DNA from 3 places in the Rhizobium sp. SG2393 genome. Region 2 is predicted to be linked to each of the others. Evidence: riboswitches for the same ligand, from Rfam matches in the RefSeq annotation. Region 2 holds a riboswitch; each other region holds the start of a gene.

Region 1 (7,617 bases), 970 kb from region 2:
GCGGCTGTTGAAGGATGGCTACGTCTCCGGCTTCGGCGCGCGGCTCGATCCGCACAAGCTCGGCTTCGGCCTGCTGGTCTTCATCGAGGTCATGCTGGACAAGACGACGCCGGAGGTCTTCGACCAGTTCGCCGAGGGCATCCGCCGCGCGCCCGCCGTGCTCGAATGCCACATGGTCGCCGGCGGCTTCGACTATCTCGTCAAGACCCGCTTCCGCGACATGAACGCCTACCGCAATTTCCTGGGACAGGTGCTGTGGACGCTGCCGGGCGTGAAGGAGACGCGCACCTATGCGGTGATGGAAGAGATCAAGAACGACGGGCCGTTGCCGCTGACGTGATGCGGCTCAGGCGGACGCGCCGCCGCCGATCATCGCCAGAAGATCGGCCCGATCCCGTGGCGCCGCATCGGCGGGTATCACACCCGCCGCCTTCAGCCGCTCCACAATCTCGTAGACGATCGGCGGTCGAAGCCCGGCCTCCGCCAGAAGCGCCGCATCGGCAAACACCGCCTCCGGCCTTCCCTCCCGCGCCACCCGGCGGCCCGACACGACGGCCACGCGATCGGCAAAGCCATAGGCGGCCTCCATGTCGTGCGTGGCGACGACGAGGGCCGTGCCGGCTGCGGCCAGCGCCGACAGCACCGCCATCAATTCCTCCACCCCGGAGGGATCGAGGCCCGCGGTCGGCTCGTCCAAGAGCAGCACGTCGGGCCGCATGGCGATGAGCCCGGCAATCGCCACGCGCTTCTTCTGGCCGAAGCTCAGCATGTGGGTCGGCCGTGCCGCCAGCGCCGTGATGCCGAGCGACGCCAGCGCCTCATCGACACGGGTGCGGACCTCGCCGGTGGAAAGGCCGAGATTCATCGGCCCGAAGGACACATCCTCCACCACCGTGGCGGCGAAGAGCTGGTCGTCTGGATCCTGCAGAACGAGGCCGACGCGGGCGCGCAGGCGCTTGAGATCGGCCCTGCCGGTGCCGACCGGTGCCCCATCCAGCAGGATCGTGCCGCGATCGGGTTTCAGCGTGCCGTTCAGGGTCAGGAACAGCGTGGATTTTCCCGCCCCGTTCGGACCGAGAAGAGCGAGCTTCTCCCCGCGCCCGACCGAAAGCGAGGCGCCGTCAAGTGCGACGCCGCCGCCCGGATACGCATAGCCGATGTTGATGGCCTGGAGGATCACGGCAGCACCCCGCAGACAGCCGCCACCAGCGCCAGCCCCGCCGCAATGGCGCCGAGCCGGACGCGCGAGGCCGCCGTTTCGGCCGAGAGGAAGGCAAGCCGCCCGTCATAGCCCCGCGCCGAAAGCCCGCGCTCCAGCCGTCCGGCCCGATCCAGCACGCGCGGCAGAAGCGCCGCCAGCAGCATGCCGCCGCTGCGGATGCGCCGGCGCCAGCCCACATCGCCGAGCCGGCCGGCAAGCGAGCGCTGGCCGCTTTCCAGACAGTCGAGCGCCAGCCAGATGATGCGGAACATGACCATCGCGATATCGCTGATGTCACGGTTGAGGCCGAGCCGCTGCAGAAACTGCAGGATCGCCGTCAAGGGCGTGGTCAGCGCCAGAAAGAGCAGCGCCGAAACGCACGTCGCGCTCCGCAGCGCCACGAAGGCGGCAGCGGCGATCGTTTCTTCCGGCGCGAGCGTGACGAAGGGCGCGGCGGCGGAAACGGACAGCGCCTGCGCCAGCGTTCCCGCCAGAATGAAGAGCCCTGGCACCCTTGCTGCCCGCAGAAGATCGCAAGCGCCGACACGCGCGCCGAGAAGCGTCACGGACAGAACCGTTGCAAAGAGCAGCACCTGCGACGCAGGCGAGTGGAAGGCGAGCGACAGGCCCATGCAGCCGAGCGAGAACAGGAGCTTCTCTCCGGCCGCCTTCTGTCGCCAGCGGCCGGTCTGGGCAATCCGATCAATGTCACGCATGGCTTGCGATCAGGGCTTGTCGGCGGTGCGGGCAGGCGCCGAGCGCCGCCCGAAATAGAAGCCGACGAGGCCGGCGCCAATCGCCGCCTGCAAGGCAAAGAGCAGGCTTTCGATCTCCCCGCTTGGCGGCTCCCAGAGCGGGCTGGCCCAGGGCTTGTAGTCCGGCCGGATCTCGCCGATCAGCGCCTCGGCCTCACCGTCGGAGCCGGAAAACGCTGCGTCCCCGCCGTGGTGGATGACGAGCGGCAGGATGGCGAGGCCGACGACGGCGGCCAGCATCAGAAGATTGCGCTTCAGCATGGGCGTCAGGCCTTTCCGGAGAGGATGTTGAGGGCAAAGAGTTCGCCGCGGCTGTAGCGCTGCAACAGGTTGAAGACGACGACGGTCAAGAGTCCCTCGCTGATGGCGAGCGGCACCTGCGTCGGCGCAAAGACCGCGAGGAACTTCACGGCAGCGCCCGCAACACCCGAAACCGGATCGGGGAAGGCGGCGGCAAGCTGCAGCGCCGTCACGCAATAGGTGGCGAGATCGTCGAGCGCGGCGGCAAAGAAGATCGCGAGCGCGGCGGAAGCCCCCACCCGTTGCAGCCCGTGGAACAGGCCATAGGCGACGAAGGGGCCGACGATCGCCATGGAAAACACGTTAGCGCCGAGCGTCGTCAGCCCGCCATGGGCGAGCAGCAGGGCCTGGAACAGCAACACGATCGTGCCGAGCACCGTGGTCACAGTCGGGCCGAAGAGGCTGGCCGCAAGACCGGTGCCGGTCGGATGCGAGCAACTGCCGGTCACCGACGGGATCTTCAGCGCCGAGAGCACGAAGACATAGGCGCCGGACGCCGCCATCAGCATCTTCGTCTCGGGCTTTTCCCGCATGAGCCGCGTGATTCGCCGGGCGCCATAGACGACGAAGGGCGCCGATGCCGCGCCCCAGAACAGCGCGTGCGAGGCCGGCAGAAAGCCTTCCATGATATGCATGTCGATCTCCCTCTCCGCGCCCACCGCGCGGGACAAGTTGAAGCCGCGCTTGCGGCGATCCTCGAGGGCAGGTCTCCTGGCTTGCGGGTCTTTGCCGGTCATCCGCCTTATCAGCCCGGATGCGTGTGCTCGCGCGGGGCCAATGGCATGTCGGATGGGGCTCGCCGCTCACAGTTGCGGGGGCAGCTGCGGTTTCGGTCCCTGATGGGTAGTCCTCACCGCATTCCCTTTTCATCCGCCCTCCCGTTCGGGTCAGGCGGAACCTTCGAAGGCATGATGCGCCGGTCAGCACCGGCGCGTCCGGAGTCGTAGGACGAAGCGGGGCCGAAAGCAATCGCGATCTGCGCTTCGCCCCGTCGCAAAACGATGGGTGGCTCAGCCGTCGCGGCACACCCGGCGCAGCGCCGCGATGATGGCATGGTCGAGGGCAAGATCGCTCGGCATCTCCTGGCTGGAAAGCTTCACGGCCACCGAACCGGAACGCCGGTCCACCCAGATCCACTGGCCGTGAATGCCGATCGCCGCAAGCTCGCCCTCGCCCGTCTCGTACCAGTAATTGCGATAGCTGCCGCCGGGGAAAAGCTGGGCCTGATCGCCATTCGCCCAGGCGGCCCGGCTGCCTCCCGTCAGGAGATCATCGATGAAGACGGACGGGACGAGCCCGCGACCGCCTTCCAGCACGAGTTGGCCGACGCGCGCGAGATCGCGTGCCGTTGCCGACATGCCGCCCGCAGCCCGGGCCGCGCCCAGCGGGTCCACCGTCACCGTCGCATCGCCCAGCGCCCCGAGCGGCTTCCAGAGCGCCTCGGACAGGAAGGTCGCCCAGCGCTGCCTTGCAGCCCGCTCAATGGCGATCCCGGCAAGATCGGTGTTGGGAGAGCGGTAGGAATGGCGTTGCCCGTGCGGTTCGGCTAACCGCGGCAGGGTGATGAGGAAGGATAGCATGTCCTCAACCGGCGCCCCCTCCAGCCGCGGCGCCCAGCCCATCGAGCGGCGATAGCGGATGAAGGCGCCCTTGGTGTCCAGATAGTCCTCGGTAAAATCGAGGCTGATCTCCATGTCGAGGAGCTGCTGAAGCGTTGCATCCGCATAGGCCGAGCCGGCCGCCTCCGGGATCAGCGAGAGGATCGGTTGGCCAAGATCAAGCCGCCCCTGCCCCACCAGCACGCCGGCCATCAGCGCCGTCACCGATTTCGTCACGGAAAACATCAGATGTGGCAGGCCGGGATCGGCATGGGGCGCCGTCCATTCCGACACGATCCGCCCGCCGCGCATCAGCACGAAAAGATCCGTGTTGCTCTGCGTCAGGAAGGTCTCGAACGTCGCCGGCCGGCCATCGGTGCCGGTCACCGCGACATCGGCGACAGGTCCGAGCGGCACGGCCGGCGGTTCCGCCTGCCGGTTGCCGCGGATCAGCGCCACGGGCACGAATTCGCTGACATGCTGATAGGTCCAGCGCGTGGCGGGAAAGGTGCGCCAGTTGGCGAGCGTAACGGTACGCCGGTCGAAGGTGTCGGTCATGGTGTGGGTCTCCTCAAGACAGTGTGTGATAGCCGCTGCCTGAAGGCGCAGATACGCGACGGTGCGCGGTTTCCTGGGCTTGAAAGCGCGTCAAGGGCAGCCTTCTCCTCCGTCATGCTCGGGCTTGACCCGAGCATCCAGGCGGCGAGCGCCGTGGTCGAGGCGTGGATCCTCGGGTCAAGCCCGAGGATGACGGAACCGGGTGGGGCCTGCGCCGTCGCCGGAACCGCGCATCACGCGACACGGTGGCCGTGCATTCCACCCGCCAAACCGCCCTCACGCCCCCTCGAAGCCCGTGAGCACGCCGACCGCGTTGACCCCGATCTCCGCCACCGCATAACCGCCTTCCATGATGAAGAGCGTCGGCAGGCCGAGCTTGCGGATGCGGGCGCCGATCTTCGGGAAGTCCTCCGTCTTCAGCTTGAACTTGGAGATCGGATCCTTCTCGAAGGTATCGACGCCGAGCGAGACCAGCACCACCTCCGGCCGGTAGGCGAGCAGCTTGCCGCAGGCATCGTCGAGCGCCGCCGACCAGGTGTCGAAACTCGTGCCGAAGGGCATGGGATAGTTGAGATTGAAGCCCTCACCTTCCCCCGTGCCGCGCTCGTCGGCATGGCCGAGAAAGTAGGGATATTCCTGCATCGGGTCGGCATGCAGGTTGATGACCTGCACGTCGGCGCGGCCATAGAAGATTTCCTGCGTGCCGTTGCCGTGGTGATAGTCGACGTCCAGGATCGACACGCGCTTCGCGCCCTTGTCGATGAAGGACTGGGCGGCGACGGCGGCGTTGTTGATGTAGCAGTAGCCGCCCATGAAGCCGGCGCCGGCATGGTGGCCCGGCGGGCGGCAGAGCGCGAAGGCGGCACTTTCGCCCGCCTGGATGAGGCCCGCCCCCGTCAGCGCCACATCATGCGACGCCTTGATCGCATCCCAGGTGCCGGCTACCATGCCGCAGCCGCCATCGAAGGAATAGTAGCCGAGCTTGCCGTCGATGAAGTCAGGGCAGACATCACCGCGCAGTCCGCGCGTCGGCCAGGTGAAGGGCAGCGCCGTGCCGGTCCGCCCCGCCGCCGTCCACAGATCCCAGACGGTCGGCAGGAAATCGAGATAATCCTGCCGGTGCACCCGCGCGGCGGTCGAGAGGTCGAAGTCTTGCGGCTCCAACACCGGGCCCAGCCCTTCGGATGTCAGGCGCTCCAGGACGTATTCAGCCCGCGACGGCATCTCGAAGGCAGGCACGATGGCGCCGGCGACGAGTTCCAGATTGTTGGCATGGCCGGCATGGCGCGGCGAAAAGACGGTCTTCATGATAGGTCTCCTCCGGGACGGGAAAACGGCGCGTGCCTGGCGCGGGGGCCGGTGCGATTGGCAGGGACTGCCCCCTCGCTCCGTCATCCTCGGGCCTGTGCCTCCATCCTCCGCACGCCCCTCACCCCGTCACCCTCGCGGCTATTTCGCCGTCATCCTCGGGCTTGACCCGAGGATCCACAGACGGGGACGCAAAGGCCGCATGGATCCTCGGGTCAAGCCCGAGGATGACGTCTGCGGGTGGAGATGCCGTCGAAGCACAAGCTGGCTTGACGACGGGCCTAGGGATGACTGAGCAGGGTGCGGTTCGCCAACAGCACGGGCCCCGCGCTTGCCGCACGGGGCCGTTCTCTCATCCGGTTGTCACTTCTGCAGTTCGGTCCAGATCTTCGTGTAGAGCGCCTGCACGTCCGGCGGGCAGGTCTGCGAGGGCACGCCGACCGACTTGAACTCGTCGGGGATCTTGATCTCCGGCGCATCCTTCATGTCGGCGGGCATGAAGGCCTCCGAGCCGGCGATGCCGTTGGCATAGCGGTGGAAGGCGGAGTTCATGCCGGCGTTTTCCGGGTCCATCATGAAGTTCTGGAAGAGCTTGGCGTTTTCGACATTCTTGGCATCCTTGAGGACGACGAGATTGTCGGACCAGTTGACATAGCCTTCCTTGGGATAGCCGAACTTGACCTTGGGGTTGGCCAGACGCTGGCGGAAGGCCGAGCCGTTCCAGTCGCTGGAGGCCATGATGTCGCCCGAGCCCATCTTCTCGATCGTGCCGTACTCCATCGCCACCCAGTCGGGCTTGGCCTTCAGCAGCGTGTCGCGCACCTTTTTCAGGATCTCGCGGTCGCCGGTGCACTTCTTGCCGCCATTGTAGAGCACGGCCGCGTCGATCACGTCGGTCATCTCAGGCACGACGTTGACCTTGCCCTTCAGCTCCGGCGGCGTGTTGAAGATGATGCCCCAGGTGTTGATGTCGCCCTGGTAAGCAGAGGTGTTCACGACCACGCCGACAATGCCCATGGCCCACGGCACGGAATATTTGCGGCCGGGATCGAAATCGGGATTGGCCCATTCCGGCGCGATGTTCTTGGCGTTCTCCATCTTGCCCGGATCGGTTTCGAGCAGCAGGCCCTCGGAAATCCAGATCGGCAGGTAGTTCTGCGACGGCACGACCATGTCGAAGCCGGAGCCGCCCTGGCGGACCTTGGCGAGCGCCGTGTCGTTGGAATCGTAGTCGGTGATGGTGACCTTGACCTTGTACTTGTCCTCGAACTTCTTGATCATCTCGGGGCTCGTATAGTTGCCCCAGTTGTAGATGTTGAGTTCGCCCTCGGCATGCGCGATGCCGGTGCTTGCCATCAGGGCGACGGTCAGCGCCAGCAGGCCGGCCCTCAGTCCTCCAGTTTTCGCGGTCATGGTCGTTCCCTTTCTTGCGATGCGCGTTCAGGCGCGCTTGCGGTTGACGAAGAAGAAGACGGTGACGATGGCGATCGAGATCAGCAGGAAGACGGCCGAGATCGCGTTCATCTCCGGGGTAATGGCGCGGCGCATCTGGCCGAGCATGTAGGTGGGCAGCGTGTCCTGCCCGCCCGACTTCACGAAATTGGTGATGACGACATCGTCGAGCGAGATCACGAAGGCCAGCATGAAGCCGGCGAGAATGCCGGGCCAGAGCAGCGGCAGCGTCACGTAGCGGAAGGCGTTCCAGGGCGTCGCATAGAGATCGGCCGCCGCGCGTTCGAGAGTCAGATCCATGCTCTCGAGACGCGCCCGGATCGGCAGGTAGGCGAAGGGCACGCAGAACGCCGTATGCGCGACGATCAGATAGGCAAGCCCGTCATAGCCGGTCCAGATCTTGACGCGGGAGAAGAAGATCAGGAGCGCCACGGCGGTGACGATC
Region 2 (7,617 bases):
CGGGCCTATTCCGGCGACACGCCGATCTTCGGGCCGGATTATCTCATCCCCTCGCCCTTCGACCAGCGCCTCATCCTGCGCATCGCGCCCGCCGTGGCGCGGGCTGCGGCGGAATCGGGTGTCGCCGAGCGCCCGATCACCGACTGGGACGCCTATCTCGACCAGCTGAACCGCTTCGTCTTCCGCTCCGGCCTGATCATGAAGCCGGTCTTCAACGCCGCCAAGAGCGCGTCGAAGAAGCGCGTCATCTTCGGCGAAGGCGAGGACGAGCGCGTGCTGCGCGCCGCCCAGGTGCTGCTCGAAGACGGCATTGCCGAGCCGATCCTGATTGGTCGTCCGCAGATCATCGAAACGCGCCTGCAGCGCTACGGCCTGCGCATCCGCCCGGAAACCGATTTCGAGGTGGTGAACCCGGAAGGCGATCCGCGCTACCGCGACTATGTGGACGAATATTTCGCCCTCGTCGGCCGGCTTGGCGTGATCCCGGAAGCCGCCCGCACCATCGTGCGCACCAACCAGACCGTGATCGGTGCGCTTGCCGTGCGCCGTGGTGACGCCGATGCGCTGATCTGCGGCGTCGAGGGACGCTACAGCCGGCATCTGCGCGATGTCTCGCAGATCATCGGCAAGAAGGCCGGCGTGCTCGACTTCTCCGCCATGAGCCTGTTGATCTCGCAGCGCGGCGCGACCTTCTTCACCGACACCTATGTGACCTTCAACCCGACCGCCGAAGAGATCGCCCAGGCGACTGTGATGGCGGCGCAGGAAATCCGCCGCTTCGGCATCGTGCCGCGCGCCGCGCTCGTCTCGCACTCCAATTTCGGCTCCCGCGACAGCGAAAGCGCCTTCAAGATGCGCAAGGCGATCGGGCTGGTGCGGGAACTGGCGCCGGACCTTGAGGCGGATGGCGAAATGCACGGCGATTCGGCGATCTCCGAGGCGCTCCGCCACCGCGTCATGCCGCACTCGACGCTGTCGGGCGAAGCCAACCTTCTGGTCTTCCCGAACCTCGACGCCGCCAACATCACGCTCGGCGTGGTAAAAAGCATGACCGACAGCCTGCATGTCGGCCCGATCCTGCTCGGTGCGGCGCTGCCGGCCCACATCCTTTCGCCGTCGGTGACCTCGCGCGGCGTGGTCAACATGGCGGCGCTCGCCGTGACCGAGGCCAGCTACCCGCTCTGAGGCGGAGGGCAAGCCTATACGGCGGGGCGCTGTGGAGCGTCCCGTCTATGCCGGACGCGTGAAGAGAGCCCTCCTCGCCGCCGGCGCGGCATGCCGCGAGACTGGCACAAGCTCCCTGTGGTTCCAAGGGAGACTGTGACGCACGCCCCGATGATCGCGTGCCGGAGGAACCGCATGGCCGACACCGACGCTTTCGACACTGTGATGGCCTATCTCGAGACGAGCCCGGAAATCGACATCGACCATGTCTATGGCCTGATGCGAGAGCATTATGGCTTGACGGATCTCATGTATCTCGAAGCCGAGCGGATCGGCGGCCACTATCACGCCCGCTCCCTGGAATGCACCCATGCGCGCAACCGGGCCGGACCCTGCTTCAGCGCCGAGGGACGGGTGGAGGATCGCGCCCTTGTGATGGCGCTGCAGAGTTTCCGCCCGCTGGACTATGATTACGTGCGCCGCAGCGCCGGCGCCGACGCCTATCTGACGGTGACCGTGACGGCGGACGACCGGCCGATGCAAGGGCTTGCGCTGCCGCAGGCCTGCCCGCCCGGCCGGGCCGCCGTCCTGATCGTGGAAGCCGGCATGGCGTCTTCGGACTGGCGCCTCTTCCTGCACCGGCACCAGCGCGACCTGCAGTTCATCGCAATCCTCTTCCATTCGGCGCTCACAGACCGCTCCGGCGCGCCCGCGCGACCGGATGTGACACTGACACCGCGGGAAAGGGCCGTGGTCGATGCCACGCGCAAGGGGCGCCCCGCCCGCGAGATCGCCGCAGGCCTTGGAATGGCCGAACAGATGGTCGGTTTCTTTCTGAAAAACGGCCTGCGCAAGCTGGAAGCCATCGGCGCGGGAACGCCCGCACCGCTGATCTCCTGAGCGCTGCGCCGGCCGATACGGTTGCATTAACTTCAAAACCGGGTGCGCCGTTGCCAGCGCCGTGCCGGACGCTATGATAAGGGCAGGAAGGTCGCCGACGCCGGTTGTCGCGGCGACCCGGCCCTTTCGTCGTCCTTGCAAGGTGTTTGCCCGTGATCGCCGCGTCGCGCATCGCCCTCATCCTGTTCCCGCTGCTGGCCGGTGCCGAAAGCGCCCATGCCGCATCCGCCGTGTGCGAGCGGCTTGAGGCGCGGCTGGCGGGCCTGCCGAAGGTCGTGAGCAATGCCGAACCCGTCGCCGTGACCGACATGGCCGGTGGCCTCTCCCGCCTCAACCTCGACCTGCGCAGTGCACGCATCGAATTGCGCCGGCTCGGCTGCTCGTCCGGCAGCATCATTGTGGTGGGTGGGCCGAACGAAGAGGCCTGCGCGGCGCTCGAAGGGCGTGTCGCGGGCCTGGAGGCGGAGCTGGGCGCCTTGAAGGAACGCCGCCGGGCCGCCAACGGCATGGACACCGAGGCCACACGCGCCATCATCCAGTCCGCGCTGTTGAGCAACGGCTGCAACGAAACCCAGGCGGATGTGATCGAGGCGTCGTCGACCGGGGCGACCGAGCCGCGCAACATCCTGAAAGACCTGCCCGAGATCGACGAGAACGTGCCCTTCATCGGCGGCGAGGGATCGAGCGTCCTGACGATTCCCGGCAGCCGCCGCGGGCCCTATCGCACCATGTGCGTGCGCACCTGCGACGGCGCCTTCTTCCCGATCACATCGGACGCGACGCCGGAGGATTTTCCGCGCGATGCGGCGGCCTGTTCGGCCCGATGCCCCGGGGCCGAAACGGAACTTTATTACCATAACCTCACGACCGAAGAGAGCGACCAGATGGTCTCCGCGACCACCGGGGCGCCCTATTCCGATCTGCCGAACGCCTTTGCCTACCGCACCCGCGACCGCGCCGGCGCCGCACAGTGCGGCTGCCAGCTGCCAAAGACGGCGACGCTCAGTGGCGAGCCGGAGGACGGGGCAGCGCAGCCGTCGAAGGCCGAGACATCGAAGGTTCAGACATCCAAGCCCCTGCCGGCGCTTGCCGAAACTCCGCTGCGCGCCACCACCCAGTACGAACGTCCCTACGACCCCAAGAACACCCGCGTCCGCGTCGTCGGCCCTACCTTCCTCCCCTCGGAAGAATCCCGCATCGACCTCAAGAACCCGGCCGGGCCGGGATATCAGCCGGTGCAGAACTGAGGGATTGGGGCGCAGCCAGAACCGCAAACGGGCTTTGTAGCAGCGCGATTTCGCGCTATCTTCGCACGACAGTCGGAGACAGGCGATGACGACCGAAACCATCAGTCTCGAATTTCTGGCGCGTCAGGCAAAGGTCCAGATGGACGAAATGCGCCTGATCCGCCAGGAAATGGCAGGGTTGCGCAATGATATGGCCGGTGTACTGCGCCTCGTCACCGCAAATTATGAACTCACCCGCCGTGTCGAGCGACGCGAGACGGAACTGCGCGACGACATCGAGTTGATGATCAAAATGGAGATCGGCGGCTCTTTCGCCAATGTCCAGACGGCAATGGAGCAATCCCTTGCACGGATCGAGAGGCAGGTTGTCGAAGTCGCGGAACGGGTCGATGAACTCGAAGACAAGCCCTGAGATTTGGAGCACGACCGCGGGCTGGCCCGATAGCCGCGGTGCTCCCGTCCGTCCATCCGATGCCGACTGCGGAGCGTCTCATCCCCCGAACAACGCCGTCCCCGCACCCCATCCCTCATCGCTCACCAGCTCCTCGAGCGGCAGGCGCTGGCGCCAGCCCTTGATGGCGAGTTCGGGTGCGTCGTAGAGGGTCCTGACGTGGCCGAGGCAGAGCCAGGCGACAATGCGGACATGATCGGGAATGCCGAGAATGGCTTTCACCTCCGCCTCGCGGAAGATCGAGACCCAGCCGACGCCGATGCCTTCCGCGCGGGCGGCGAGCCACAGGTTCTGGACGGCGCAGACGGTGGAATAGAGATCCATCTCGCTCTGGTGCGTGCGGCCCAGCACGACGCGGCCGCCGCGGCTCGGGTCGCAGGTGACGCAGAGATTGACCGGCGCCTCGCGGATGCCTTCGAGCTTCAGGGCGCGGTAGCGGTCGCGGGCGCCGGCCTCGAACATGGCCTCGGCTTCCGCATTGGCCGTGGCGAAGGCGGCATGCACCCTCGCCTTCACGGCCTCGCTGGTGACTCGGATGAAATTCCACGGCTGCATGAAGCCGACCGATGGCGCGGCATGGGCGGCGGCGAGCAGGCGGCGCAGGAGTGCATCGTCGATCGGTGTGGGCTCGAACTGGCCGCGCACGTCGCGGCGTGTCTCGATGGCGCGGTAGACGGCGGCGCGCTCCGCCGGATCGAAGGGGCCGGCGGCATGGCGATGGGATTGCCAGGGGTCGCAATCCGGATCGAGGCCGGGATCAGAACCGGCATTCGCCACGCGTCGTGCGGCATCCCCGTCGGCGGTCGCCAACGCCCCGGCAAACCCGGCATGATCGGCCTGGACGGTCGCTTGTCCATGATCCGTCGCCGTAACACTCGTGCCCGGCTGCACGCTCCCTGAGCCGGCACACCGGTCGCCAAAGCTGTCCATCATCCTCATCCTCCCCTTGAGCGGATGCCGGCGATCGACCATGCCTTGATGCATGCTGGCGGACGACCGGTCTCGAGGACGCCGGCCCTGTCAGAGCCTCGCATCCCGCCGCAAACCAAGCGTCCCGCCGTCCATACGGGTCCGCTCCATGGTTATCAGGCCGGTCTTCTGACTTCGCGGATCAACCGACGCCCTCGCCTTCCCGATATCAAGCGATACCAGTGGCTTCTGGTGAAATCCTCAGATTTCACCCGAGGGGCCGTCCCCGCTGACAGCGTTGGGCACGTTCCGGACTTGCACCGGATTCCCGATTCTCCCCGACCTCAAGCCGGGGCACCTGATGGCCGGGACTTCACCATTTGTGCTCACGCTTTGCAAGAGGCGCGATCGTGGCGCGTCACCGGTCGCGGAAGCGGTTCGTGATCGGGTAGCGGCGATCGCGGCCGAAGTTCTTGCGGGTGATCTTGACGCCCGGTGCGGACTGGCGGCGCTTGTATTCGGCGATGTAGAGCAGGTGCTCGATGCGATGCACGGTCGCGACATCATGGCCGCGCGCGACGATCTCGTCGGTGCCCATCTCGCGTTCCACCAGGCATTCCAGGATATCGTCGAGCACCGGATAGGGCGGCAGCGAATCCTGGTCGGTCTGGTTGGGACGAAGCTCGGCGGACGGCGCCTTGTCGATGATGTTGATCGGGATCACCTCGCCGGAAGGACCGAGCGCGCCCGCCGGCACCGCGCCGTTGCGCCAGCGCGAGAGGGCGTAGACCTGCATCTTGTAGAGGTCCTTGATCGGGTTGAAGCCGCCGTTCATGTCACCGTAGAGCGTGGCGTATCCCACCGACATTTCCGACTTGTTGCCCGTCGTCACCACCATGGAGCCGAACTTGTTGGAGACGGCCATGAGGATCACGCCGCGCGTGCGGCTTTGCAGATTTTCCTCCGTGATGCCCTCTTCCGTTCCCTCGAAGAGATCGGAGAGTGCCGAGGAGAAGGCATCGACGGGTTCGCCGATCGGCACGGTGTCGTAGCGCACGCCGAGCGCCTTCGCGCAGGCTTCCGCGTCCTTGAAGGAATCCGAGGATGTGTAGCGGTAGGGCAGCATGATGGTGCGCACCCGCTCGGGCCCCAGCGCATCGACGGCAAGCGCCGTGCAGATGGCCGAATCGATGCCGCCGGAAAGGCCGAGCACCACGGATTTGAAGCCGTTCTTGTTGACGTAGTCGCGAAGCCCCAGCATGCAGGCCGTGTAATCGGCCTCTTCCGCTTCCGGGATCGTCGCGATCTCGCCCGGCTCGCAGACCCAGCCATCGGCGGTGCGCGACCAGTCGGAGAAGGCAAGGCAGGGCTGAAACTGCGCAAGCTGGAAGGCAAGGCTCTTGTCGGCATTGAAGGCGAAGCTCGCGCCGTCGAAGACCAGCTCGTCCTGCCCGCCAAGCTGGTTGGCGAAAAGGATCGGCAGGCCGCTCTCGATCACCTGGCGCAGCACGACCTGATGGCGCACATCCACCTTGCCGCGATAATAGGGCGAGCCGTTCGGCACCAGCAGGATCTCGGCGCCCGCTTCGGCCAGCGTCTCGCAGACGCCCGCATCGTTCCAGATTTCCTCGCAGATCGGCACGCCGATGCGCACGCCGCGAAAATCGACCGGACCGGAAATCGCACCTTCGACGAAGACGCGCTTTTCGTCGAACTCGCCGTAGTTTGGCAGATCCACCTTGTCGCGCACATGCAGGATGCGGCCGCCATCGAGAACGGCGGCACTGTTGTGGCGACCCGCCTCCCCCTGTCGCGGCAGGCCGATGATGAGGCCGGGGCCACCATCGGCGGTCTCGGCCGCCAGCGTCTCGAGCGCCGCCCAACAGGCTTTCAGGAAGGCAGGCTTCAGGACAAGGTCTTCCGGCGGATAGCCGGAAAGGAAGAGTTCGGTGAGGAGCAGCAGATCGGCGCCGCCCTCGGCCGCCTCGGCGCGTGCCCTGCGCGCCAGCGCCAGATTGCCGGCGATGTCGCCGACCGTCGGGTTCAACTGCGCGACGGCGATGCGCAGGCGGTCCGGCACAGCAGACGGGGAAGCGGAAGCGGTCATAGGCGGGCCCTCTCGGTCGGGATAGCGATCCGTTCGAGGTGCCATTTAGAGCATCCCGACGGAAAACGAAATCCGTCTCGGCGCCGTGATGTCGCGCGGGGGGTGAGGCAACCCTGCGTGACCGAAATGCCAGGTCAATGGGGATTGGCAAATGTCAGCGCGCCCGGACGCTTGACTTATTCATGCGCCATTCAACATGACATCTCTATGACAGTAGCATGACACTGACGTGACGCCAGGATGACAGCCTCGCTGCAAACCTCCGGGCACGCGATGCGACGCAGGCGGAAAAGACCGTCTGCCGGAGACAGACTGGAGACGATCTTGGCGAGTATCGACACGGCAGCGACCCCGCTTGTGGGCGCCCTTCGCGGCGAAACGACGGTCCTCCTCGGCCGCGATGCCGCACGCATCGATGCAGCCTTCAGCATGGTCGCCACGCTTCTCCTGTCGCTCTCGCTTGCGCTGCTCCTGACCGCCGGCATCGAGATCGTCCAGCGCGGCTCCTTCGCCGAAACGCTTGCCTATTTCGGTGATCCGATGCGCCCTGCCTGGGCGACCGTCGGCGTGTTCATGCTGCTCTTCCTCGGCCTCGACGGCATCTTCGGCCGCGCCCATTATGCGAGCCTCGTGCTGGCGCCGGTTGCGCTCCTGCCGGCGCTGATTTCGAAGCAGAAACAGATCTATCTCTCCGATCCGCTCTACCCGACCGATTTCCTGTTCGGCCGCCAGATCATGGAACTGATGCCGGTTCTGGTGCGCGACCGGCCGGGCACCGCGCTGGCGATCGCCATCGGCATCGTCGTGGCTGTCGTCGGGCTCGGCACGCTCCTGGTCTT
Region 3 (7,617 bases), on a different contig from region 2:
CCGACCTTGGCAAGGCGGCGCTCGAGACGGCGCTTGCCGACTTCGCCGACCATGCGACGGGGGCGGAACAGGCCGTGCTGTTTTATGCCGGGCACGGGATGGAACTCGACGGCGAGAACTATCTGATCCCCACCGATGCGCGGCTGACGACCGACCGGCGCATCGGCTTCGAGACCGTGGGCCTCACCGATATCCTCGCCTCGATCACCGACGTGAAGGGCCTGCGGCTGGTGTTGCTCGACGCATGCCGCAACAATCCCTTTGCCGCGACGATGAAGCCCAGCCGGGCCGAGCGCTCCATCGGGCGCGGCCTTGCCCGCGTCGAGCCGAAGCCCGGCATGCTGGTGAGCTACGCCGCGGCCGCCGGCACGACGGCCGATGACGGCGATGCCGACAGCGGCCACAGCCCCTATACCGAGGCGCTGCTGCACTATCTGGAAACGCCGGGGCTGGAAGTGAACCTCATGTTCCGGCAGATCGCCGACCGCGTGCAGGAGCGTACCAAGGGTCGCCAGACGCCGTTCGAGTATGGCCGGCTGCCGGGGGTGAGCATCTATCTGAAGCCGCCGGTGGCGGAGAGTGCCGTTACGCCCGCCGACCCTTGTGGAGACGCCGCCCTGCACTGGCAGGCCATTTCCGGTGAGAACGACGCAGCACTCTACCGCGAGCATCTGCAGCGCTTCCCCACCTGCGCCTTTGCCGGCATTGCCGCGCGACGGCTGGCGGCGCTGGAGGCCGGAACGCCTGTTGTCGCTGAAACCGCAACGCCGCCCGAAACGGCACTAGCGCTTACCGACAAGGCCGCCGGGGACGCGGCAAAGGCCGGCGAGATAGCTGAGCAGGCCGCGACCGACGCCGCCGGCAAGGCTTCGGAGGTGGCGGCGATCACCCCCGCCCCGGAGGCCGGGCTTGCGCTGCCTGTCACGGTTCCCGCCGAACCCTTGGTCAATACGACCCTGATCCGGGACGTGCAGGAGCGGCTGCGCGGTGCGGGCTGCCTGATGGCGCGGGCCGACGGCCATTGGGGGCCGCAGTCGGAGGCGGCCCTTGCCGCCTACCGCAAGCAGCGCGCCCTTCCCGCCGGTGCCGAGACGCCGTCCGAGGCGCTATTGGCAGCACTTGCCAGCGTGCCGGGCCGGGTCTGCCCGCTTGTCTGCGGCGTTGGAGAACGGGAGCGCAACGGCGTCTGCGTGGCGCGCACCTGCCCCGCCGGCCGCGTCCTGTCTGCCGCCGGCATCTGCATTCGCGAGCGGACCAAGACCGTCATCCAGCAGCGGCAGACGACGCCGGTGCGCAAGGTGATCGAGAAAACACGGCCTGTCGTGGTCGAGCAGAAGACCGAGACGGTGCAGGAGAAGCCGAAGAAGGTGCTGCGGCGCTGCCAGTCGGTGCGCGAGGCGGAACTGCACCTCGATTGCCGGCCGCTCTAAACGGCCGGCCACCGCCTGCCTTACACTTCGACCGTGACCGCACCCAGCGGGCGCGAGCAGCAGGCGAGGATGTAGCCTTCCTCGATCTCGTCATCGAGGATACCGCCATTGTGGTTCATCTCGACCTCGCCGGAGAGCTTCATCACGCGGCAGGTGCCGCAGATGCCGCCTTCGCAGGCCGCGCCGATGCGCACGCCATGGGCGCGTGCGACCTGAAGGATCGTCTGGCCGGGCGCGCAGGCGACGTCCTTGCCGGCCAGCGAAAAGCTGACGATGGCGGCGGGCGCGCCCGGCTCGCCTTCCGGCAGCACGACGGGCTCGGGGGCTGCGGGCTGGAAGCTTTCCTCGTGGTAGCGGCCCATGTCGAAGCCGTTCGCTTCCAGCGCGCCCTTGACGCCGCGCATGAAGGGCTCCGGGCCGCAGCAGAAGACGGTGCGGTCCCGGAAATCGGGGCAGAGCAGCTTCAGCTTCTCGATATCGATGCGGCCGCGCAGGCCGTGCCAGCCATCACGCGGCTGGTGGCCTTCGACCACGAAGCCGAGCGAGAGGTTCGGCATGTTGGCCGAGAGGCTTTCGAGCTCGGAGCGGAAGAGGATATCGCCCGGCGTGCGGGCGCAGGTGAGGAAGGCGACATCGCTCAAGGGCGCGCAATCGGCCATCCAGCGGGTCATCGACATCATCGGCGTGATGCCGGAACCGGCGGAGACGAAGAGGTACTTTTCGCCCGGATGGCGGGCGAAGGTGAAGTCGCCGAGCGGGCCGAAGGCCTTCAGCGACATGCCGGGCTTCAGGTTCTCGAACATCCAGCGCGTGCCGATGCTGCCCGCCTGAGCCTTTACCGTCACCGCCACCGTGAAGGGCCGCGAGGGCGTGGAGGAGAGCGTGTAGGTGCGCATGACCGGCTCTGGGCCGACGGGCAGTTCCAGCGTCACGAACTGGCCGGGCAGGTAACGGAACCAGCCCGGCTTGTCGGCCTTGAACACGAAGGTCATCACGTCGGCCGTTTCCGCCGTCACGGCGATGCATTCCAGCCGGTGCTGGCGATCGTTGAACGGCTGGAGTTCGTCGAAATGGCGGAAGGTCGACGCAATCGTCATGGTCAGGCAACCCGTGCGATGGAGGTGGTTTCGCCCTGCAGGCGGTGGGTCATGAAGGTCGTGTACCATTCGACGAACTGCATGACGCCGCCTTCGTGTTCCGGCGAATAAGGGCCGGGCTCGTAGGCCGGGGAGCGGATGCCGAAAGCGTTTTCCTCCACGATCTGGCGATCCTGGTCGTTGGTTTCGGTCCAGACGTGGGTGAGTTCCTCGAGATTGTAGTCCACGCCCTCGACGGCATCCTTGTGGACCAGCCACTTGGTGGTGACTTCCGTCAGCTCGGGTCCGAGCGGCAGCACGCGGAAGGTGATGGCGTGGTCGGTCAGAACGTGGTTCCAGGTCGTCGGGTAGTGGAAGAGCAGCAGCGTGCCGATGTGGCTCTGCGTGACCTGATCCGACATCAGACGGCGGACGGCCGGGCGGCCGGACATGGTGTAGCTTTCCGCATCATTGATCAGCGGCATGCGGGCAACGCGCATCTGGCCGGTCGGGTGCATGCGGAATTCGCTCGGCAGGCCGGCGGCCTCGCATTTCGCCCAGTGCTCGGCAATCACCGGATCGTCCTTGGCGCCCTGCACGCCGGTGGCCGTCGGGGCTTCCGGGTAGGTGCGGCAGAGTTCCGGATGGTTGGCGGCGCAGTGGTAGCACTCGCGGTTGTTTTCCCAGACGAGCTTCCAGTTGCCCTTCTCGATGATGGTGCTTTCGAAGGCGACCTTGGTGTCCTTGAGGTTATGGGGCGCGAAATAGGGCTCCATCATCTCGCGCATCGGCGCGAAATCCATCGGACGTTCGGAAAGGTTGATGAAGATGTAGCCCCCGGCGGTCTCGCAGGCGATCGGCTTCATGCCGTGGGTGGTCTTGTCGAAATCCTCGCCCATCTGGCGGGCGAACAGGAGCTTGCCATCGAGTTCGTAGGTCCACTGGTGATAGGGACAGACGAGCTTGGCCGAGGTACCCTTCTTCTGGGTGCAGACCCGCGAACCGCGATGGCGGCAGGAATTGTGCAACGCGCGGATCACGCCCTGACGGTCGCGGACGATGACGACGGGGTATTCGCCGACCTGGAGGGTAAAATAGGAGCCGGGCTTGGCGACCTCGCAGTCATGGCCGACGAAGAGCCAGTCCTTGTACCAGACTTCTTCCAGATCGATCTTGAAGAAATCGGGATCGGTGTAGAAGGCCTGTTCGAGGCTGTAGCCAGGCTTGCGGCCCTTGAGGCGCTGGAGCATGTCGCCGCGGATCGTCATGATGTCGTCATTCCTCGCTGGCCGGCGGAAACGGCACGGGCCGGTCCGGGGCGTGATCTCTTCGTCTTGGCCTGGAGGAAGGCGGAGCAGTGGGATGGCTCCGGGCATGGAGCATCCGCCGCTCCAGCCGCCCACCGCAGCCGGTCGTTTCGCTTCAAGGCTGGTTTCCGGGCTCCAGAGCCGTCCCTTCGTGGGGACCCGGACGGCGCCTTCCCAGGTCATCCGCTGATTGCGGGGATCCCAGTGGCCTCCTGCCGTTCGTCGTGCTCTGCTACCGTTGCGGGGGCAGCGCCGGATTTTTGACCGGCTTCCCAATTCTCCGCCCTCCCTCGGGGCGGCACCTCGAATGGCTCCATCTAATCGCAGAGGCAGGCGTCGCAATATCCTGATTGCGCCAAGCCCAACGCTTTTGACGACAGGCTGCGAGATGTTTGATCGCCACGGCTAACCGGTTCAAATGGCGGGTTTTTTCCGCTGCGCACGCGGCGGGCAAGGTCGCGCTCAAGAGATGGGCATATGCCGCAGAAACAGCCGATTGCGACGATAGTCCTGCCATGTGACGCGGCACCGCGGCTGCCACGCAAGCCTCGGACCATGCCCGCATGATTGGGTGATGGCCAACTGACGTTACCACAGCCGCGCGGGGCGGCTGGCAAGGCCTCGTTAATTTGCATCTTCTAACATTGGAGCATCGTGGCCGACGGAATGCGGCCGGTGGTTGTGGATGACGACGAGCATGAGCAAGCTCAGATATTACGACAACGCCTCCAAGTCGAAGGCCGCGCGGGTTGGCCGCGCCATCTATACCGAGTTCCTGCGCACCGGCCGCATTGACCGCGCGCCGGAGGACTGGAACCATCAGGAACGCCGCTACCTGACCCATAGCGAAGTGGCGGCGCGCACCGGAAAGCGGCTGGAAACGGCCGGCGAGACCACCTGTGCGCGGCTGAACGGCTTTCACAAGGCGATCCGCTTTCCGAAGATCATCTTTCACCGGACGCTGGCCGACAGTCCGCACCTGGGCTACTGCCACGTGACGGCGGCGCGCACGCGCTTTCCCGGCAGCGCCGGCGACATCACCTGGTCCTTCTACCTCGCCAATTTCTTCGCCGATATCGGCGAGGCCGACGACCAGTTCTTCCGCCGCGTCAGCCTCTCCTATTCGCGCATGTATTTCGCCGTGGCCACCGAGGCCAGCGAGACCGGCAAGGACTTCACGATCAATCGCCGGTTCCGGCCGAACGGCCTGCTCTTCCGCACCCACGACCCCAAGGAAGCGCTGAAGAACGTGCTGCTGCTCGGCGCCCGCAACGAGGAACTGCGCAAGATCGTCAAGGCGCTGTGAAATTGCCTCGCACCCGCCCGCGGGCGGTGCGGAGCGGATGGCTCCCTTTTCAGTCTTTGGCATTTTTCTTTGTCCTCGAATGCGCTAGGTGATGGTGCAAAGGGCGCCTTGCGGTGCTCCCCGATTGGTGCGCTCTGCATCCGCTCTCTCCGTCATCCTCGGGCTTGTTCCGAGGGTCCACGCGGCGTCCGCATCCCTGGCTGTGGATCCTCGGGGCAAGCCCGAGGATGACGACGGTGGCGATTGGCGCCGCTGACGGCAGAGGGGTTCGCGCTGCGGAGTGCGGGTTGCAGACGCCGATGCCACCGGGGACGCGCTTTCCGGCGCCCGCCCCTTGAAGCCTAGCAGGTGCGACGCATGGCACGGATCATCGATGTGAGACGCGACCCGGACGAGGCGATTGCCGCCGCGCTCGACGTGCTCGGCCGCCGGCTGCCGGTCGCCATTCCCACCGAGACCGTCTACGGGCTGGCAGCCGATGCGACGGAGGCGGAGGCTGTCGCCCGGATCTACGAGGTGAAGGGCCGGCCGCGCTTCAATCCGCTGATCGCCCATGTCGCCGATCTCGCCATGGCCGAGCAGCATGCCGTGTTCGATCCGCTTTCCCGACAGCTTGCCGAGCGCTTCTGGCCGGGACCGCTGACTCTGGTTCTGCCGCTTGCGCAAACCAGCACGATCCATCCTCTCGCCACGGCCGGACTCGACACCGTTGCCATGCGCATGCCGGACGGCTTTTCGCGCCGGGTGATCGCGGCCCTTGGACGGCCGCTCTCGGCGCCGAGCGCCAATACATCGGGCCGGATCAGCCCGACGAGTGCTGCGCATGTGGACGCCGATCTCGGCTCCCGCATCGCGCTGATCCTCGATGCCGGCCCGTGCGTGGTCGGGCTCGAATCGACCATCGTGAAGGTGGAGGATGGCCGGATCCGCCTGCTGCGTCCCGGCGGCCTCGACGCCACCGAGATCGAGGCGGTGACGGGGATGGCCGTCGAGCGGCCGGAAACGGCGGGCGCGGCCATCGTCGCGCCCGGCATGCTCGCCTCGCATTACGCGCCGGATGCGCCCGTCCGGCTGGAGGCCAGCCACGTGGAGCCCGGCGAGGCGCTGATCCGCTTCGGGCCGGAGCCGATAGCGGGGGAAGAGCACGCGCATGCCGTGTTCAACCTCAGCCCCGGCGGCAATCTCCGCGAGGCGGCGGCCAGCCTTTTCGACGTGATGAAGCAGGCGGATGCGACCGGCGCGCGGCGCATCGCCTTCGGGCCCATTCCGCGCCACGGGCTTGGCGAGGCCATTCACGACCGCATCGAACGGGCTGCAGCCCCCCGGCCCTGACAGCGACGCTTTCCCAGCAAGGACATGGACCATGACCGATGACGCCCTGATCGACCGCTTCCGCGCCATTCTCGGCGCGCGCAACGTGGTGACGGACACGGCCGAGCATGAGCGCTACATCCACGACACGCGCGGGCTTTACACCGGCCAGACACCGGCGATCCTGAAACCGGGCTCGACGGCCGAGGTGGCGGCGATCCTGAAGCTGGCAAGCGACACCGCAACCCCGATCGTGCCGCAGGGCGGCAATACCGGCCATGTGGCCGGACAAGTGCCGCGCACTGGGCTCAACGACTTCGTGCTGTCGCTGGAGCGCATGAACCGCATCCGCGACGTGGACCCGGTCGGCAATGTGCTGGTGACGGAGGCCGGCACCATCCTTTCCGATATCCACACGGCGGCGGAGAAGGTCGACCGGCTCTTTCCTCTTTCGCTCGGCTCGCAGGGGACGGCGCAGATCGGCGGCAATCTTTCAACCAATGCCGGCGGCACGGCCGTGCTCGCCTATGGCAACATGCGGCAGCTGTGCCTGGGGCTCGAAGTGGTTTTGCCGACCGGCGAGATCTGGAACGGGCTGCGGCGCCTGAAGAAGGACAATACGGGCTATGACCTGCGCGATCTTTTCATCGGCGCGGAAGGCACGCTCGGCGTCATTACCGCTGCTGTGCTGAAGCTCTTCCCCCGCCCGGCAGGCCATCAGGTGGCGGTGGCCGGCGTTGCCGATCCGGCGGCGGCGCTGACACTGTTTTCCATCGCCACGCGGCGCGGCGGGCCGGCGCTCACCGGCTTCGAGATCATGGCGCGGATCGGCATCGACTTCACCGTGCGGCACATTCCGGGTGTGCGGGAGCCGCTGGAAACACCGCAGCCCTGGTATGTGCTGATCGACATTTCGAGCGCCGACAGACAGGAGAGCGCCGAAGCGATCGTCACCGGGATCCTTGAAGAAGCACTGTCGGAGGGACTGGTCGCCGATGCGGTGATCGCCCAGAACGAGACGCAGCGGCGCGCCTTCTGGCACATGCGCGAGAGCATGTCGCTGGCCCAGAAGCCGGAGGGCGGCTCGATCAAGCACGACGTGTCCGTACCGGTCGCCGCCATCCCGGCCTTCATGGCCGAAGCCGATGCGGCGGTGATGGCGATGATGCCCGGCGCCCGGATCTGCG

What was found. Region 2 has a riboswitch for cobalamin ahead of bluB (5,6-dimethylbenzimidazole synthase). Riboswitches for the same ligand answer to the same signal wherever they lie in the genome.
Region 1: linked by a shared signal. The riboswitch ahead of ACED18_RS08040 (energy-coupling factor ABC transporter permease) and the one ahead of bluB (5,6-dimethylbenzimidazole synthase) in region 2 are both predicted to bind cobalamin.
Region 3: linked by a shared signal. The riboswitch ahead of ACED18_RS13185 (aromatic ring-hydroxylating dioxygenase subunit alpha) and the one ahead of bluB (5,6-dimethylbenzimidazole synthase) in region 2 are both predicted to bind cobalamin.

What each region holds. Positions count from the first base shown of each region.
Region 1 is NZ_JBHGAP010000001.1:1,695,924-1,703,540, forward strand. It holds gene ACED18_RS08020 (Lrp/AsnC ligand binding domain-containing protein) at 1-340, shown strand, start outside; gene ACED18_RS08025 (energy-coupling factor ABC transporter ATP-binding protein) at 347-1,180, opposite strand; gene ACED18_RS08030 (energy-coupling factor transporter transmembrane component T family protein) at 1,177-1,917, opposite strand; gene ACED18_RS08035 (energy-coupling factor ABC transporter substrate-binding protein) at 1,927-2,217, opposite strand; gene ACED18_RS08040 (energy-coupling factor ABC transporter permease) at 2,223-2,891, opposite strand; cobalamin riboswitch at 2,940-3,173, opposite strand; gene ACED18_RS08045 (serine hydrolase domain-containing protein) at 3,267-4,412, opposite strand; gene ACED18_RS08050 (histone deacetylase family protein) at 4,689-5,720, opposite strand; gene ACED18_RS08055 (extracellular solute-binding protein) at 6,084-7,133, opposite strand; gene ACED18_RS08060 (ABC transporter permease) at 7,161-7,617, opposite strand, start outside.
Region 2 is NZ_JBHGAP010000001.1:726,370-733,986, forward strand. It holds gene ACED18_RS03460 (NADP-dependent malic enzyme) at 1-1,185, shown strand, start outside; gene ACED18_RS03465 (helix-turn-helix transcriptional regulator) at 1,360-2,064, shown strand; gene ACED18_RS03470 (DUF2865 domain-containing protein) at 2,217-3,311, shown strand; gene ACED18_RS03475 (hypothetical protein) at 3,397-3,723, shown strand; gene bluB (5,6-dimethylbenzimidazole synthase) at 3,802-4,572, opposite strand; cobalamin riboswitch at 4,833-5,048, opposite strand; gene ACED18_RS03485 (NAD+ synthase) at 5,090-6,778, opposite strand; gene ACED18_RS03490 (LTA synthase family protein) at 7,052-7,617, shown strand, end outside.
Region 3 is NZ_JBHGAP010000005.1:100,072-107,688, forward strand. It holds gene ACED18_RS13175 (caspase family protein) at 1-1,430, shown strand, start outside; gene ACED18_RS13180 (2Fe-2S iron-sulfur cluster-binding protein) at 1,451-2,527, opposite strand; gene ACED18_RS13185 (aromatic ring-hydroxylating dioxygenase subunit alpha) at 2,530-3,774, opposite strand; cobalamin riboswitch at 3,915-4,134, opposite strand; gene ACED18_RS13190 (DUF6656 family protein) at 4,511-5,119, shown strand; gene ACED18_RS13195 (L-threonylcarbamoyladenylate synthase) at 5,477-6,451, shown strand; gene ACED18_RS13200 (FAD-binding oxidoreductase) at 6,483-7,617, shown strand, end outside.